4 regions of the Diaphorobacter nitroreducens genome follow, and region 1 is predicted to be linked to each of the others. Evidence: predicted binding sites of a transcription regulator. Region 1 holds the regulator's gene; each other region holds the start of a gene.
The links. Region 1 encodes LexA, which represses DNA repair genes until DNA is damaged. Its sites were predicted from a motif close to ACTGTATNNNNATACAGT; they were not measured.
Positions count from the first base shown of each region.

Region 1 (3,204 bases):
CAGCCGGCCCTGGCCGCGACCTGTGTGTGGCCTTCCCGGGCACCGGGCTAGCGGCCGCCAGCGCTCGCCTGGGCGGAACGGCCCTTGCCATCCAACTGCTGGCGGCGCCGATCGCCCCAGCGTCAAGACGTGAGCAGCGCCTTCAGCTCCTCGGCAGATAAATCCCGCGCCGCGCCAAACCCTGCCACGTGGCGGCCCACCGAAGGGATGATTTGCACGAACTGGAAGTCGCCCAGCGCCGTCATGGGCGCTGCGTCAGGGAAGCGCCGCAGGTAGGCGGCGCGCGCGCTGGCGGCTGCCTCGGGCGCAAGCAGTACGGCTTGTCCTTGGATGGCAACGCGCTCCAGCGCATGCACGGGCTGGGCCGCGTCCTCGGGCGCCGTGATCAGGAGAGAAACCGCGGGCGATTGCCGCAGGTTGCGGGTATGGGCGGCGAGGGCGCTGACATGCAATACCAGCACCTGGGCCGTGGAGTCGATGGCATACGGAACGAACGACACCGCCGGCGTTGTGAATGGCACCGATTCCGCGCCGGGCAGGGTTCGCAGCGTTGCCAGCGCGGCCGTGCGCCGGCCCCACAGCAGTTGCCGCAGCAAGCGGTCCAGGCGGGACTCGTGGGTCATGGCGTGCTTGGGGGCGGGCAGTTGCAAGTGCCGTGCATTGTAGAAACGGACCTGCGATGAACGCGCTGCGGCCGTGACGCCTTCGAAAAGTGTCAGAAGTGGTCGCAGCAGTGCCCCGCGGTCAGCGCAGGGCCAGGCGCTCCAGTTCCGCGCACACATCGGCCATGCGGCCGGAAATCACGAGCTTGCAGGCGTCGTCGGTGTCATGGCGCAGGATCACGCGCAGGGGGAGCGAACGGGTGGAGATCGCAGGCCGCAGACCTGTGTGCTGCGTGGCCGCATCCGCGGCAGGCATGGCAAAGGCGCGGTGGCGGGCCGGAATTTCTTGCGCCATGCCTGCCACGGCGGGGCTATCGGGAGGGCCGGCGTTGGGCGTCGCTCCATGGAGTGCATCGGTGCGTCCGTGCGTGGTGCAGGCAGAGGGTGCCGCGCCGCGCGACATATGGCGTGCGGCCAGTCCCCATCGGCGCAGGCGGCGCAAGGGGCGGGAAAGGGTGGCAAAGGCAAAGAGGGCAAATCCCATGTGAAGACTCCGGCATGCCAGGGCATGAAGGTGGAACACAGGCAGGATTGCCAAGGACGTCAAGCGCGCATCCGCAGGGTTGGCATGCCGCAGCTACGGGGCATGCCCGGGCTACCGCCTGCCAGACGCCCGCCACCTGCGGTGGCGCTGCATTCAACGGACTACATGAGCATGGTGTTGCGTATCAGGCCCACGGCCAGCCCTTCGATCTCGAAAGGTTCGCCCGGCTCGACGCGGATCACCGGGTAGTCGGGGTTCTCGGGCAGCAGTTCGATGGCGCTGCCTGTGCGGCGCAGGCGCTTGACCGTGACGTCATCGCCCAGGCGCGCCACGATGATTTGCCCGTTGCGCGCCTCGCGCGTTGCCTGTACGGCGAGCAGGTCGCCGTCCATGATGCCCGCGTCGCGCATGGACATGCCGCGCACCTTGAGCAGGTAGTCGGGCTTGTGCGCAAACAGGCTGCCTTCCACCGTATAGGTCTGGTCCACATGCTCCTGGGCGAGAATGGGCGAGCCAGCCGCCACGCGGCCCACCAGCGGCAGCGTGAGCTGCGACAGGCCGGGTATCGGCAGGTTGAACTGGGCGCCGCGCGCCGCATTGATGTTGCGCACGGTTTCGCCGCGCAGGCGGATGCCGCGCGAGGTGCCGCTGACCAGTTCGATCACGCCCTTGCGGGCCAGCGCCTGCAGGTGCTCCTCGGCCGCGTTGGCGGACTTGAAACCCAGCTCTGCCGCGATCTCGGCGCGGGTGGGCGGGGCGCCGGTGCGCGCGATGGCGGTCTGGATCAGGTCCAGGATCTGCTGTTGGCGGGCGGTGAGCTTGGGACTGTCGAGCATGGTGCGATCCAATGCGGTCGGTGGTTGAGTGGGTTACTGTTTTTTAATCCAGTATCTGTATTTTTGAACAGTTTTTGGAGGGATGCAAGTGGCAGCTGCAAGAAAAATCGTCGTTGTGGGCACCGGCGGCACGATTGCGGGCTCTTCCGCGGTGCAAGGCGCGAACGTGGGCTACACGGCCGGGCAGATCGGCGTGGAGCAATTGCTGGCCGCGGTGCCCGGGCTGGTGCAGGCCGCGGGCGGCGCGCTGGTGGCTGAACAGGTGGTGCAGCTGGACAGCAAGGACATGGGCTTTGACGTGTGGGCGCGCCTGGCCGGTCGCTGCGCCGCACACCTGGCCGACCCGGCCGTGGCCGGCGTCGTCATCACCCACGGCACGGATACGCTCGAGGAAACCGCCTGGCTGCTGCACAACCTGCTCGATACCACCGCCAAGCCGGTGGTACTGACCTGTGCCATGCGTCCGGCCACGGCGCTCGCGCCGGACGGGCCGCAGAACCTGCTGGATGCCGTCACGCTGGCGGCCGATCCCTCAGCGCGGGGGGTTCTGATGGCGGCCGCTGGCGTGGTGCACGGGGCACGCGAGGTGAGCAAGGTGCACCCGCTGCGGCTGGACGCGTTCGACTCCGGCGATGCCGGGCCTCTGGGCTGGATGGAAGCGGGGCGCGTGCGCTGGGCCCGCGGCCTTGCGCCGCAGGTGGAACAGCCCGCGCATGGCGCGCTGGTGCCGATCCTGCCAGATGCAGCCTGGCCACGCGTGGAGATCGTCCTCAGCCACGCCGGCGCGGATGGCGCGTTGGTGGACTGGCTGGTGGAGAAGGGCGTGCGCGGCATCGTGGTGGCCGCCACCGGCAATGGCACGCTGCACCATGCGCTGGAGGCCGCGCTCGCGCGTGCCGTGGCGGCCGGGGTGCAGGTGCGCGTGGCTTCGCGCTGCCCGCAGGGGCGGATGATGGACCTGACGGGTACGTCCTGGCGCGATGCGGATGGGCTGAGCCCTGTGAAGGCACGGGTCAGCCTGCTGCTGGAGTTGATGCAGTCCGCTAATTCATAAGCACCGTCATGGGCCGAGGCGCTTGCCTGGGCACACAGCACAACGCCCCGCGTTGCGGGGCGTTGGCGGGCGCCGGCGGCGGGTTCGTCAGCTTGACAGTGCCGTCAGGGCGCGCTGGGTGATTTCCTCCACGCTGCCGGTGCCTTGAATGGCACGGTACTTGGGCGC
Region 1 is NZ_CP016278.1:1,388,575-1,391,778, reverse strand. Features, by position in the region: gene BA022_RS06470 (pyridoxamine 5'-phosphate oxidase family protein) at 123-623, opposite strand; gene BA022_RS06465 (hypothetical protein) at 745-1,146, opposite strand; gene lexA (transcriptional repressor LexA) at 1,308-1,982, opposite strand; gene BA022_RS06455 (asparaginase) at 2,065-3,036, shown strand; gene adk (adenylate kinase) at 3,124-3,204, opposite strand, start outside.

Region 2 (3,204 bases), 2.0 Mb from region 1:
CCAGGTCAGCGCCAGGCTCACCGGCCACAGCAGCAGCAGCGGCGTGAGCATCCAGTCCAGGATTTCGCCGAAGAGGGAGCGCTGCTCGCGCTGGAAGATTTTCAAGGTGGTGGGCGTTTTTGGCCGATAGCGCTTATGCATCAAGCGCAAGCAGCTATCAATAACAGAGCATCCACGGGTGCTGTCAGCCGGGGATCTTTTCCAGGCAGTAGCCCAGGCCGCGCACGGTGGCGATGCGGATCGGCCCGCGCTCGATCTTCTTGCGCAGGCGGTGGATGTAGACCTCGATGGCGTTGTTGCTCACCTCCTCGCCCCACTCGCACAGGCGCTCCACCAGCTGCTCCTTGCTCACCAGGCGGCCGGCGCGCTGCAGCAGCACCTCCAGCAGGCCCAGCTCGCGCGCGGACAGCTCCACCATCTTGCCGTCGATGGTGGCCACGCGGCCCGCCTGGTCGTACACCAGGGGCCCGTGGCGGATGGCGCTGCTGGTGCCGCCCATGCCGCGGCGCGTGAGCGCACGCACGCGCGCCTCCAGCTCCGACAGCGCGAACGGCTTGGCCATGTAGTCGTCGGCGCCCAGGTCCAGGCCCTTCACGCGCTCGTCCACGCTGTCGGCCGCCGTGAGGATCAGCACCGGCAGCGCCGAGCCGCGCCCGCGCAGGCGCTTGAGCACCTCCAGGCCGTGCATCTTGGGCAGACCCAGGTCGAGGATCAGCAGGTCGAACTCGTTGTTGGTCAGGAGCGCGGTATCGACCTCGGTGCCGCTGGCCACATGGTCCACCACGGCGCCCGAGCCGCGCAGCGTGCGCAGCAGCCCGTCGGCAAGCACCTGGTCGTCTTCGGCGATGAGGATGCGCATGGGGTGTCTCTCCTGGTTGTCGTGCGCCGGCCTGCGCTCTGCCTGAATTTTAGGCCGCCGTGCCCTCGCCGCCGGCATAGGCCTCCAGACCCAGCGCAACCACCGTGGCCACGTCCTGCCCCACCTCGGCGCGGAACTCGCCCTCGGCCTGCGCCACCGCCGCGCGAAACGCCTGCAGCCACGCCAGTCCCGTGGGCGTGAAACGCACCAGGCGCGCACGCGCATCGCGCGGATCGGGCTCGCGCGTGACCAGGCCCCAGGCCGCGCACTGCTCCACCAGCGCGGCCATGGACTGCTTGGCCATGCCCGCGCGCTCGGCCAGGTCGGTGAGGCGGTCCCCCTGCAGCGACAGATGCCGCGTGATGTGGATGTGCGCGGCGCTCACCTGGTCGCGCGCCGCGAGGTTGGACAGCGCCAGCGGCACCTGCACGTCGCGCGCCATGAGCTGCAGCACGCGCGCATCGAAGCGCCGCATGGCATGGCCCAGCAGGCGGCCCAGGTGGGTCTGGCGCCAGCGGTCGTCGAGGCTGGGGGGAGCGGTCATCCGCATATTGTCAGCCAAACTGACCAAAAATTGATTGGATAACGCATCAACCGCCCATAAACTACTGTTCAAGCATCCAGCCTGTCATTGGAAACAGTTTCCAGGCAGGCACACGATTTCACCGTGACCTCGACCCGACCCGAAGGAGCATTTCATGGACGCCACCGTCAAAGGCAACGCAACCGCCGTCAACAGCGAAAAGGCCAAGGCCCTGCAAGCCGCCCTCGCGCAGATCGAAAAGCAGTTTGGCAAGGGCACCATCATGCGCCTGGGCGAGGGCGAGGCCATTGAGGACATCCAGGTGGTCTCCACCGGCTCGCTGGGTCTGGACATCGCCCTGGGCGTGGGCGGCCTGCCGCGCGGCCGCGTGATCGAGATCTACGGTCCGGAAAGCTCGGGCAAGACCACGCTCACGCTGCAGGTCATCGCCGAGATGCAGAAGCAAGGCGGCCAGTGCGCTTTCGTGGATGCCGAGCATGCGCTGGATGTGCAGTACGCCAGCAAGCTCGGCGTTCAGCTCACCGACCTGCTAATCAGCCAGCCGGACACGGGCGAGCAGGCGCTGGAGATCGTGGACAGCCTGGTGCGCTCGGGCGCCGTGGACCTGATCGTGGTGGACTCGGTCGCCGCGCTCACGCCCAAGGCCGAAATCGAGGGCGAGATGGGCGACGCCCTGCCCGGCCTGCAGGCACGCCTGATGAGCCAGGCACTGCGCAAGCTCACCGCCACCATCAAGAAGACCAACTGCATGGTCATCTTCATCAACCAGATCCGCATGAAGATCGGCGTGATGTTCGGCAGCCCCGAGACCACCACCGGCGGCAACGCGCTGAAGTTCTACGCCTCGGTACGCCTGGACATCCGCCGCACCGGCACCATCAAGAAGGGCGACGAGGCGATCGGCAACGAGACCAAGGTGAAGGTGGTGAAGAACAAGGTCTCGCCCCCGTTCAAGACGGCCGAGTTCGACATCCTGTTCGGCGAGGGCATCTCGCGCGAGGGCGAGATCATCGACATGGGCGTGAACGCGCGCATCCTGGAAAAGAGTGGCGCCTGGTATGCCTACAACGGCGAGAAAATCGGCCAGGGCCGCGACAACGCCCGCGAGTTCCTGCGCGAGAACCCCGGCCTGGCCGTGGAGATCGAGAACAAGGTGCGCGAAAGTCTGGGCATCGCGCTGCTGCCCACGGGCCACGCCAGCCCGGCGGCCGATCTGCCCGAAGACAAGCCTGCGCGCGGCAAGAAGGCCGACAAGACGGGCGAGATCGAAGCGTAACCACGCACCGGAGTTCTTGAACGAAATCTGCCTCCAGCGCTTGACCATCAAGCGCTGGAAGCTCTTTTTTCAATAGCATTCATGGGATTCACCGCCCTCTCCCTCAAGGGCCGTGCGCTGCGCCTGCTTGCCCAGCGCGAGCATTCGCGCAGCGAACTGCAGGCCAAGCTGGCGCGCCACGTGCAGGAGGGCGAAGATCTGCCGGCGCTGCTGGACGAGCTGCAGGCGCGCGACTTCATCAATGCAGAGCGCGTGGCCGAGTCCGTGGTGCACCGCCGCGCGGAGCGCTTCGGCACCCAGCGCGTGCTGCAGGAGCTGCGGCGCAAGGGGCTGGACGAGGATTTGGTGCGCAGCACCGCCGCCCAGCTGGCGGGCACCGAACTGCAGCGCGCCCGGGCCGTGTGGGGCCAGCGCTTTGGCGACCAGCCCGCCGACACGCCGCAGGAGCGTGCGCGCCAGATGCGCTTTCTGGCCACGCGTGGCTTCGCCGCCGACGTGGTGCGCCGCGTGGTGCGGGGTGGTGAT
Region 2 is NZ_CP016278.1:3,418,662-3,421,865, reverse strand. Features, by position in the region: gene BA022_RS15980 (sensor histidine kinase) at 1-105, opposite strand, end outside; gene BA022_RS15975 (response regulator) at 185-859, opposite strand; gene BA022_RS15970 (MarR family winged helix-turn-helix transcriptional regulator) at 909-1,403, opposite strand; gene recA (recombinase RecA) at 1,558-2,679, shown strand; gene recX (recombination regulator RecX) at 2,761-3,204, shown strand, end outside.
Region 2: the regulator LexA is predicted to act here: its motif matches at 1,467-1,484, upstream of recA (recombinase RecA).

Region 3 (3,204 bases), 900 kb from region 1:
CACCGTGCTCATGGAGAACCAGCCCCTCGCACCCTACCCCGGCGGCATCCTCATCGACCAGGGGCTGGACGACAAATTCCTGGCCGATCAATTGCACCCGCACCTGTTCGAGGCGGCCTGCAGCGCCATCGGCCAGCCGCTCACGCTGCGCCACCACGCAGGCTATGACCACGGCTACTACTTCATCCAGAGCTTCATCGACGACCACCTGCGCCACCACGCGCAACAGTTGGGCGCCTAAGGCAGTGTGAACGAACTGCCCGGCTCACTCGTTCCGCACAACCTGTCCGCGCGCCGTTGCGGATGCCCGCTACAGCCCGCACGAGGGGTTCGCCTTGCGCCGCGACTGGCCGCGTTTCTGCCGCCCTTTCGCGGCTGCCCGGGCCGCCCGAGGTCATGCACCGTCTGACACCCGACGCCCGCCAAACCGCTCACACCGGGCAGGGCGCACCCACCGCGTAGGCGCGCAGTTCACGCCCGCCGATGCCCAGCGCCGGCCACAGAGCGCGCCACTGCGCAATGTGGGCACTGGCGAAGTGCCGGTCCAGGTCGTCCTGGCTGCGCCACAGCTCATGCACGTGGATCAGCCCTGCGTCCAGCACATCCTGCGCATACGCATATTCGATGCACCCCGGTTCGGCCCGTGAGGCCTGCACCATCGCCCGCATGGCCGGCAGCGCGGCGGCCAGCCCGTCCGCCGGCAGGCGGATGGTTCCTACGATCAACAGCATTCAGCACTCCCTCCCTACAGCAAAGCGCCCATGCTAGCCGCGGCGCGCACCGCGCTCAGAACAGCACGCCCTGCCCGCGCGCCAGCGCCGGGCGGTACTGCGACAGGTCCAGTTCCCTGCGCTGGCGGTTCAGGCCCAGGCGCGCACAGGTCTTCTCGAAGCGCTGTCGCAGCAGGTCGGCCCACAGGCCCGAGCCCTTCATGCGCGTGGCGTGGCTGCTGTCGTAGCTCTTGCCCGCGATACGCGCGGTTGCGTCGATGCCGTGCAGATCCTGAATGCGCGCCAGGACGCGTTCGGCACGCTGCGGGTAGTGCAGTTGCAGCCACTCGCGCATCAGGGCATTGAGTTCCCACGGCAGGCGGATCACCGTATAGAAGGCCGAGGTGGCGCCCGCGTCGCGCGCGGCGGCCAGCACCTGCTCCATGTCCTCCGTGATGAAAGGAATCTGCGGCGCCACGCTCACGCCGACGGGCACGCCGGCTTCAGCCAGCGCGCGGATGGTGCGCAGCCGCCGGTGCGGCGCGGCCGCGCGCGGCTCCAGCACGCGGGCCAGGCGCGCATCCAGCGTGGTGATGGTCACGTAGGCCGCCGCCAGCCGGCTGTGCGCCAGCGGAGCCAGCAGGTCCAGGTCACGTTCCACGCCGCTGCTCTTGGTGATCAGCGAGAACGGGTGTCGTGCATCGCGCATCACCTCGATCAACGCACGCGTGAGGCGCAGCTCACGCTCCACCGGCTGGTAGCAGTCGGTGGCGGAGCCGATGTTGACCACCGAAGGCCGATGGCTGGCGCGCGCCAACTCGCCCCGCAGCACCGCGGCGATATTGCGCTTGGCGATGATGCGGGTCTCGAAGTCCAGCCCCGGCGACAGGTTGAGGTAGCTGTGCGTGGGCCGTGCGTAGCAGTACACACAGCCATGCTCGCAGCCACGGTAAGGGTTCACCGACTGCTCGAAGAAGATGTCGGGCGAATCATTGCCGCACAGCGCGCTGCGCGCGTCTTCCCAGATCACCTGGGTCAGCGGCGCGGCGGGCGCGGCACTTTCGTCGCCCGTCACACCCTCCGCCGGCCCGCCCCAGCCGTCGTCAAACGCCTCGCGCACATCGCGCATGAAACGGTGGGCCATACGCGTGGCCGTACCCCGCCCCTTGAGTGGCTGCACGGGCGCCCATACGACAGGAGCCAGTGAGGGCGGGGGATCGTCTTCGGAATGCATTGAATGACTGTATAAATAAACAGTTATTCTGGCAATATCCAAAGGCCTACGCCATTTGCCGGGGGGCTGCAAGCGCAGCGCAATTCGCACTGCGCGCGTGTGAGATCCCTTGGCAAACGCGCCACCCGGCCGCACAATTCACCCCATCCGCACCCAATTGGTGCTTTTTTTGAGAACATGCCTTGGCCCGGACAACCCCGTTGCCCGGGCTTTTGTCCGTTTGAGCGCGGCTGCCCGGCAGACGCGCTTTCACTATCGTTTACAAGGGAATCACACCATGCAGCGCAAGCCCCACATCATCCTGTCGTCCCTGGACCTGGAGCGCATCGAAGCCCTGCTGGAAAAACAAACCGCCCCCTTTCCTGGCCGCGAGGCACTGGAGGCCGAGCTGGACCGCGCCGACGTGTTCGATCCCAAGGACATGCCCCCCAATGTGGTGACCATGAATTCCACCGTGCGCTTCACGCTGCTGGAAACCGGCAAGACGAACACGCTGACGCTGGTCTACCCGAAGGAGATGGACGGCTCGGGCGACAAGGTGTCGGTGTTCGCACCCGTCGGCATCGCACTGCTGGGCCTGAGCGTGGGCGACGAATTCCAGATGCCCAGCCCCACCGGCCAGGTCACTGTGCGCGTGGACGCCATTGATTTCCAACCCGAGAACGCGGGTGAACTGCATCGCTGAGCGCGATCGCACCACCCAAGACCCGAGGCAGCCATGACTGGCTGCCTTTTTTTCGTCAGCGCAGGCCTGCCATGAGCGCGGTGGTCAGCAGGCCGGTTCCCACGAGCCCGGCCTGCCAGCGCAGCGCAGATTGCCATGTGGGAACGTGGCGCTCCACACGCTCGTACAGCAGGTGGCCCGCGGCGATCGACAGCACGAAAGCGATGCCCATGCCCGCCATCGCGGCGGCTACTGACTGCGGCCAGAAGTAGCTTTCCACCGCGTTGACGAGCACGCACACCGCAAAGTGCACGAGGAATACCGAATACGAGATCTGCCCCAGCCGGCTGAGCGGTGCCCAGCCTTGCCAGCGCTGCATGGCCAGGCTGCGCATGGCCACCACCAGCAGCAGCGCAGTCACGCCGGCCAGCGCAATGCGGGGGCGCCACTCCAGCGCCAACGCAGCCACCACCAGCGCCGCGATCAGCAGCGCCCAGCTCCAGGCTCCCAGCGCGCGGGGCGACTGCACGGCCCAGTAGGCCAGCATGCCAAGGCCATAGGCACCGAAGAAATACACCGCCCAGACGTCCCAATCA
Region 3 is NZ_CP016278.1:492,530-495,733, reverse strand. Features, by position in the region: gene fghA (S-formylglutathione hydrolase) at 1-241, shown strand, start outside; gene BA022_RS02275 (putative quinol monooxygenase) at 432-731, opposite strand; gene BA022_RS02270 (PA0069 family radical SAM protein) at 787-1,944, opposite strand; gene rnk (nucleoside diphosphate kinase regulator) at 2,222-2,629, shown strand; gene BA022_RS02260 (acyltransferase family protein) at 2,685-3,204, opposite strand, start outside.
Region 3: the regulator LexA is predicted to act here: its motif matches at 1,951-1,968, upstream of BA022_RS02270 (PA0069 family radical SAM protein).

Region 4 (3,204 bases), 230 kb from region 1:
AGGCGCTCGACGAACTGGTGCCAGGGCTCGCCCTGCCCCGCCCCTGCGTCGCCTGGCTGGGGCGGCAGCAGGTCCGCGCTGGCCTGTGGCATGGGCGCGGTTTGCAGGCTGCGCAGCGCCAGCCGGCTCACGGGCGCGGCCAGGCGCTGGTGCGCCAGGCGCTCGGCCAGCAAGCGGCGCAGGTGCGCCATGCCCTGCAGCGGTTCGGCCGTGCGCAGCGTGAGGCTCTGCCAGGGGGGCAGGTCCACGCCGTCGATGCGGCGCAGGTCATGGCGCCAGGCCAGCTCCAGCGCCTGCACGCCCTGGTGGCGCGCGCGCAGCCAGCCCTGCAGTGCATCCAGCAGGCGCTGGCCGGCCCACAGCAGCGCGGGGGCCGATTCGGCCAGCGCGGGCAGTTCCAGCTCCAGCGCGAACTGCTCGGGCAGCGTGATCCAGTCCAGGCCATGCGGTGCGTCGCCCCAGGCACGGTCCAGCGCCGCCAGGGGTTCGGCGCCGAAGCGCCGCGCCACCCCGGCGCGCGGCAGCGCACGCACGGCGCCCCAGGTGCGGCAGCCCAGCTGCTGCAGCGCCTGGGCATGCGGGCGCAGCGCCGAGAGGGTGGCAACCGGCAGATCGTGCGGCAGCCGCCGCGGCACGGGCCGGCCCTGGCGCTGCAGGCGCAGCAGGGCCAGGGCCTGCAGCGCCGTGGGCGCACTGGCCCAGAGAGGTCCGCCCTCCAGGGTTTCGGGCCCGGGGGGCGCTTGGTCACGCAGCAGGCTTTGCAGAGCGGCGCGCCCGCCCCACAGGCGTTCGGTACCGCTCACCTCCAGCAGCAGCGCTTCGTCCACAAGGGCCACGCGCGGCGTGAAGCGCAGCGCCCACCAGCCCTGCGCGGCAGGCGGCAGGCCCATAACGGGCCCGGTGGCGGGCCCGGTCGTGGCCTCAATGGGTGGCAAGTGCCAGGCAAGCCAATGCATCCTCCACCTCCTGCGGTGTGCGGCCCCCCATGCCCCAGGCGGCCGCCTGCACCTGGCGGCGCCATTGAGCCTGTGCCTGCAGCGCCGCGGCCAGTACCGGCGTGCGTGCGGGCAGTGCCACGGGCTGCGCCAGCGGCGGGCCGCGCCGCTTGACGACATGGACGTGCAGCTCCTCGCCCTGCGGTTGCAGCCACAGGCGCAGCGGCGCGGGCGATGCCTGCGCGCGCGAGCGCTCGGGACGCATCACCCACAGCAGCTGGCGGTGCTGCGCGGCCGCCAGCTGCAGCCGCCGCAGCACGGCGGCAGGCACCTGTGGCAGCCAGGCCAGCACGGCGCGCACGTCGCGGCAACGCAGCGCCTGCTCGCAGGCCCATGCCGCGGCCATGTCCGCACGCGGGCTGGGCGGGTGAATGCAGCACAGCCGGTCGGCGGCAAGCCCCAGGGGTTGCAGCGCCGGCAGGAAGGGCTCCAGCGGCGGCGTGACCAGTACCGCGTGTCCTGGGCCTTGCGCCAGGTGCGCGGCCAGGGCCGGCATCACCAGGGCCCACTCGGGATGGGCCTGGGGAGGCAGCAGCAACTCGCTCATGCACCCCAGCGGCCACCCCCCACCGGGCAGTTGCGCATCCAGCGGCGCATGGCCCGTGGCCACCGCCGGCTGCGGCGCTTGCGCCCAGGCATCGCCCTGCCAGACGCCGGGCAGTGCGTTCAGGGAAGAGGAAAGAAAAGCCGCCATGCGAACCGCCGATGAATACTGTTCAAATATACAGTAATCATCGGCGGTTGGCGGCTCCAACCCGGCCGGCATCAGGGCCTAGCGTCTGATCCGGCGGTGCGTCAGGGAGCGAATTTCAGCGCTGCGCCAAGCGCACTGCACAGGCATCGCGCCACTGCACGACCGCACGGTCGCCCGCCTCCGTGCTGTGCTCCAGCGTGAGCCAGCGGCTGTGGGTGGCGTCCACGATGCCCTGCAGCTGCCACAGGGCTTCCCGCCCCAGCAGGGCCAGTTCGGCCAGGCCTTGTTCATCGCCCTGCAGGTACTGCAGGGCCTCGGCCTGCTGCTGGGGATGGGAGCCGGCCTCGAACAGGGTTTTTTGCAGCGCGGAAAGCCGCTGCTCCACGAAAGCGCAGGCCTCGGATTCCGCCGCCTCTGGCGACAGCCCGGCGCGGCGGGTGTCCCAGTCGCCGAAGGCCGTGGACAGCTGTTCAATGAGCCGCTCCACATCTGCCGGCGTGACCTGCACATCGGTCTGCACGGCGCGTATCTGCAGCACGGGCAGCAGACAGGCGATGAGCGCTGCGGGGAACTTGCGGTGGTTCAGGCGCAGCGTGAGCGACAGGCGCTGGGCCGCGGCCTCGTTGGCGTATTTCTCGAAGAAGGCGGCCACCACCTCGGCCACCATCAGGATCTGCCCCATGAGCGAGATCTGGTCCCCCTGCAGGCCGCGCGGATAACCGCTGCCATCCATGCATTCATGGTGTTCCAGCACGGCCTGCTCCACCACGCGCGGGAACATGTTCTGCCCCCGGATGATCAACATGGCCGTGATGGGGTGCGCCATGAGCTGCTGGCGCCCGACGGCCGTCATCTTGTTGGCCGGGTCGTGCCAGACGGGGTCCATGTGCAGCACGCCGATGTCGTGCAGCAGCGCCGCCGTCGCCAGAGGCACGCATTCGCGGTCGCTCCAGCCGCTCTTGATGCCCAGGTACACGGCCGCCAGCATCATGCGCACGCTGTGCTCGAACAGCGCCGGATGCTGCTCGCGCATGACGGTGAGCTTGAAGGCCAGCGACGGCGGCAGCAGCAAGGCGCGCACGGGTGCAAGCAGCTTCTCGGCGGTCATGCCCTCCAGCGTGTGCACCAGCAGATAGGCCAGCGTGTCGTGCTCGCACTGCGACGCGGCCAGCTGCACGATGGACTGCACGCTGACCATGTCGTCCATGGCCAGATGCTCGTCGATGCTGCCGCGCAGCTTGTGCTTGACCAAGCGGTCGTAGAGCCGGCTGTCCACGCGCGCGCCCTTGTCCACCAGCTTGATGCCCCGATCGGTGTAGAGCGCTTCCTGCGTGACCACGGTGCGGCGATCGGCCATGTCGGTGATGGCACGCAGGTAATGGCTGTCTCCGTCGGCAAAAGCCGCGGGGCTGAGGTCGGGTGCGTTCATGCGCAGACGAAATGTTAAAAAATGTCACGCGCACTATACGGCGCTTTGCCTTGCGCAAAAAGACAAAAAAGCCGGGTGATCCCACC
Region 4 is NZ_CP016278.1:1,162,338-1,165,541, forward strand. Features, by position in the region: gene BA022_RS05430 (Y-family DNA polymerase) at 1-956, opposite strand, end outside; gene imuA (translesion DNA synthesis-associated protein ImuA) at 922-1,689, opposite strand; gene BA022_RS05440 (HD-GYP domain-containing protein) at 1,805-3,118, opposite strand.
Region 4: the regulator LexA is predicted to act here: its motif matches at 1,707-1,724, upstream of imuA (translesion DNA synthesis-associated protein ImuA).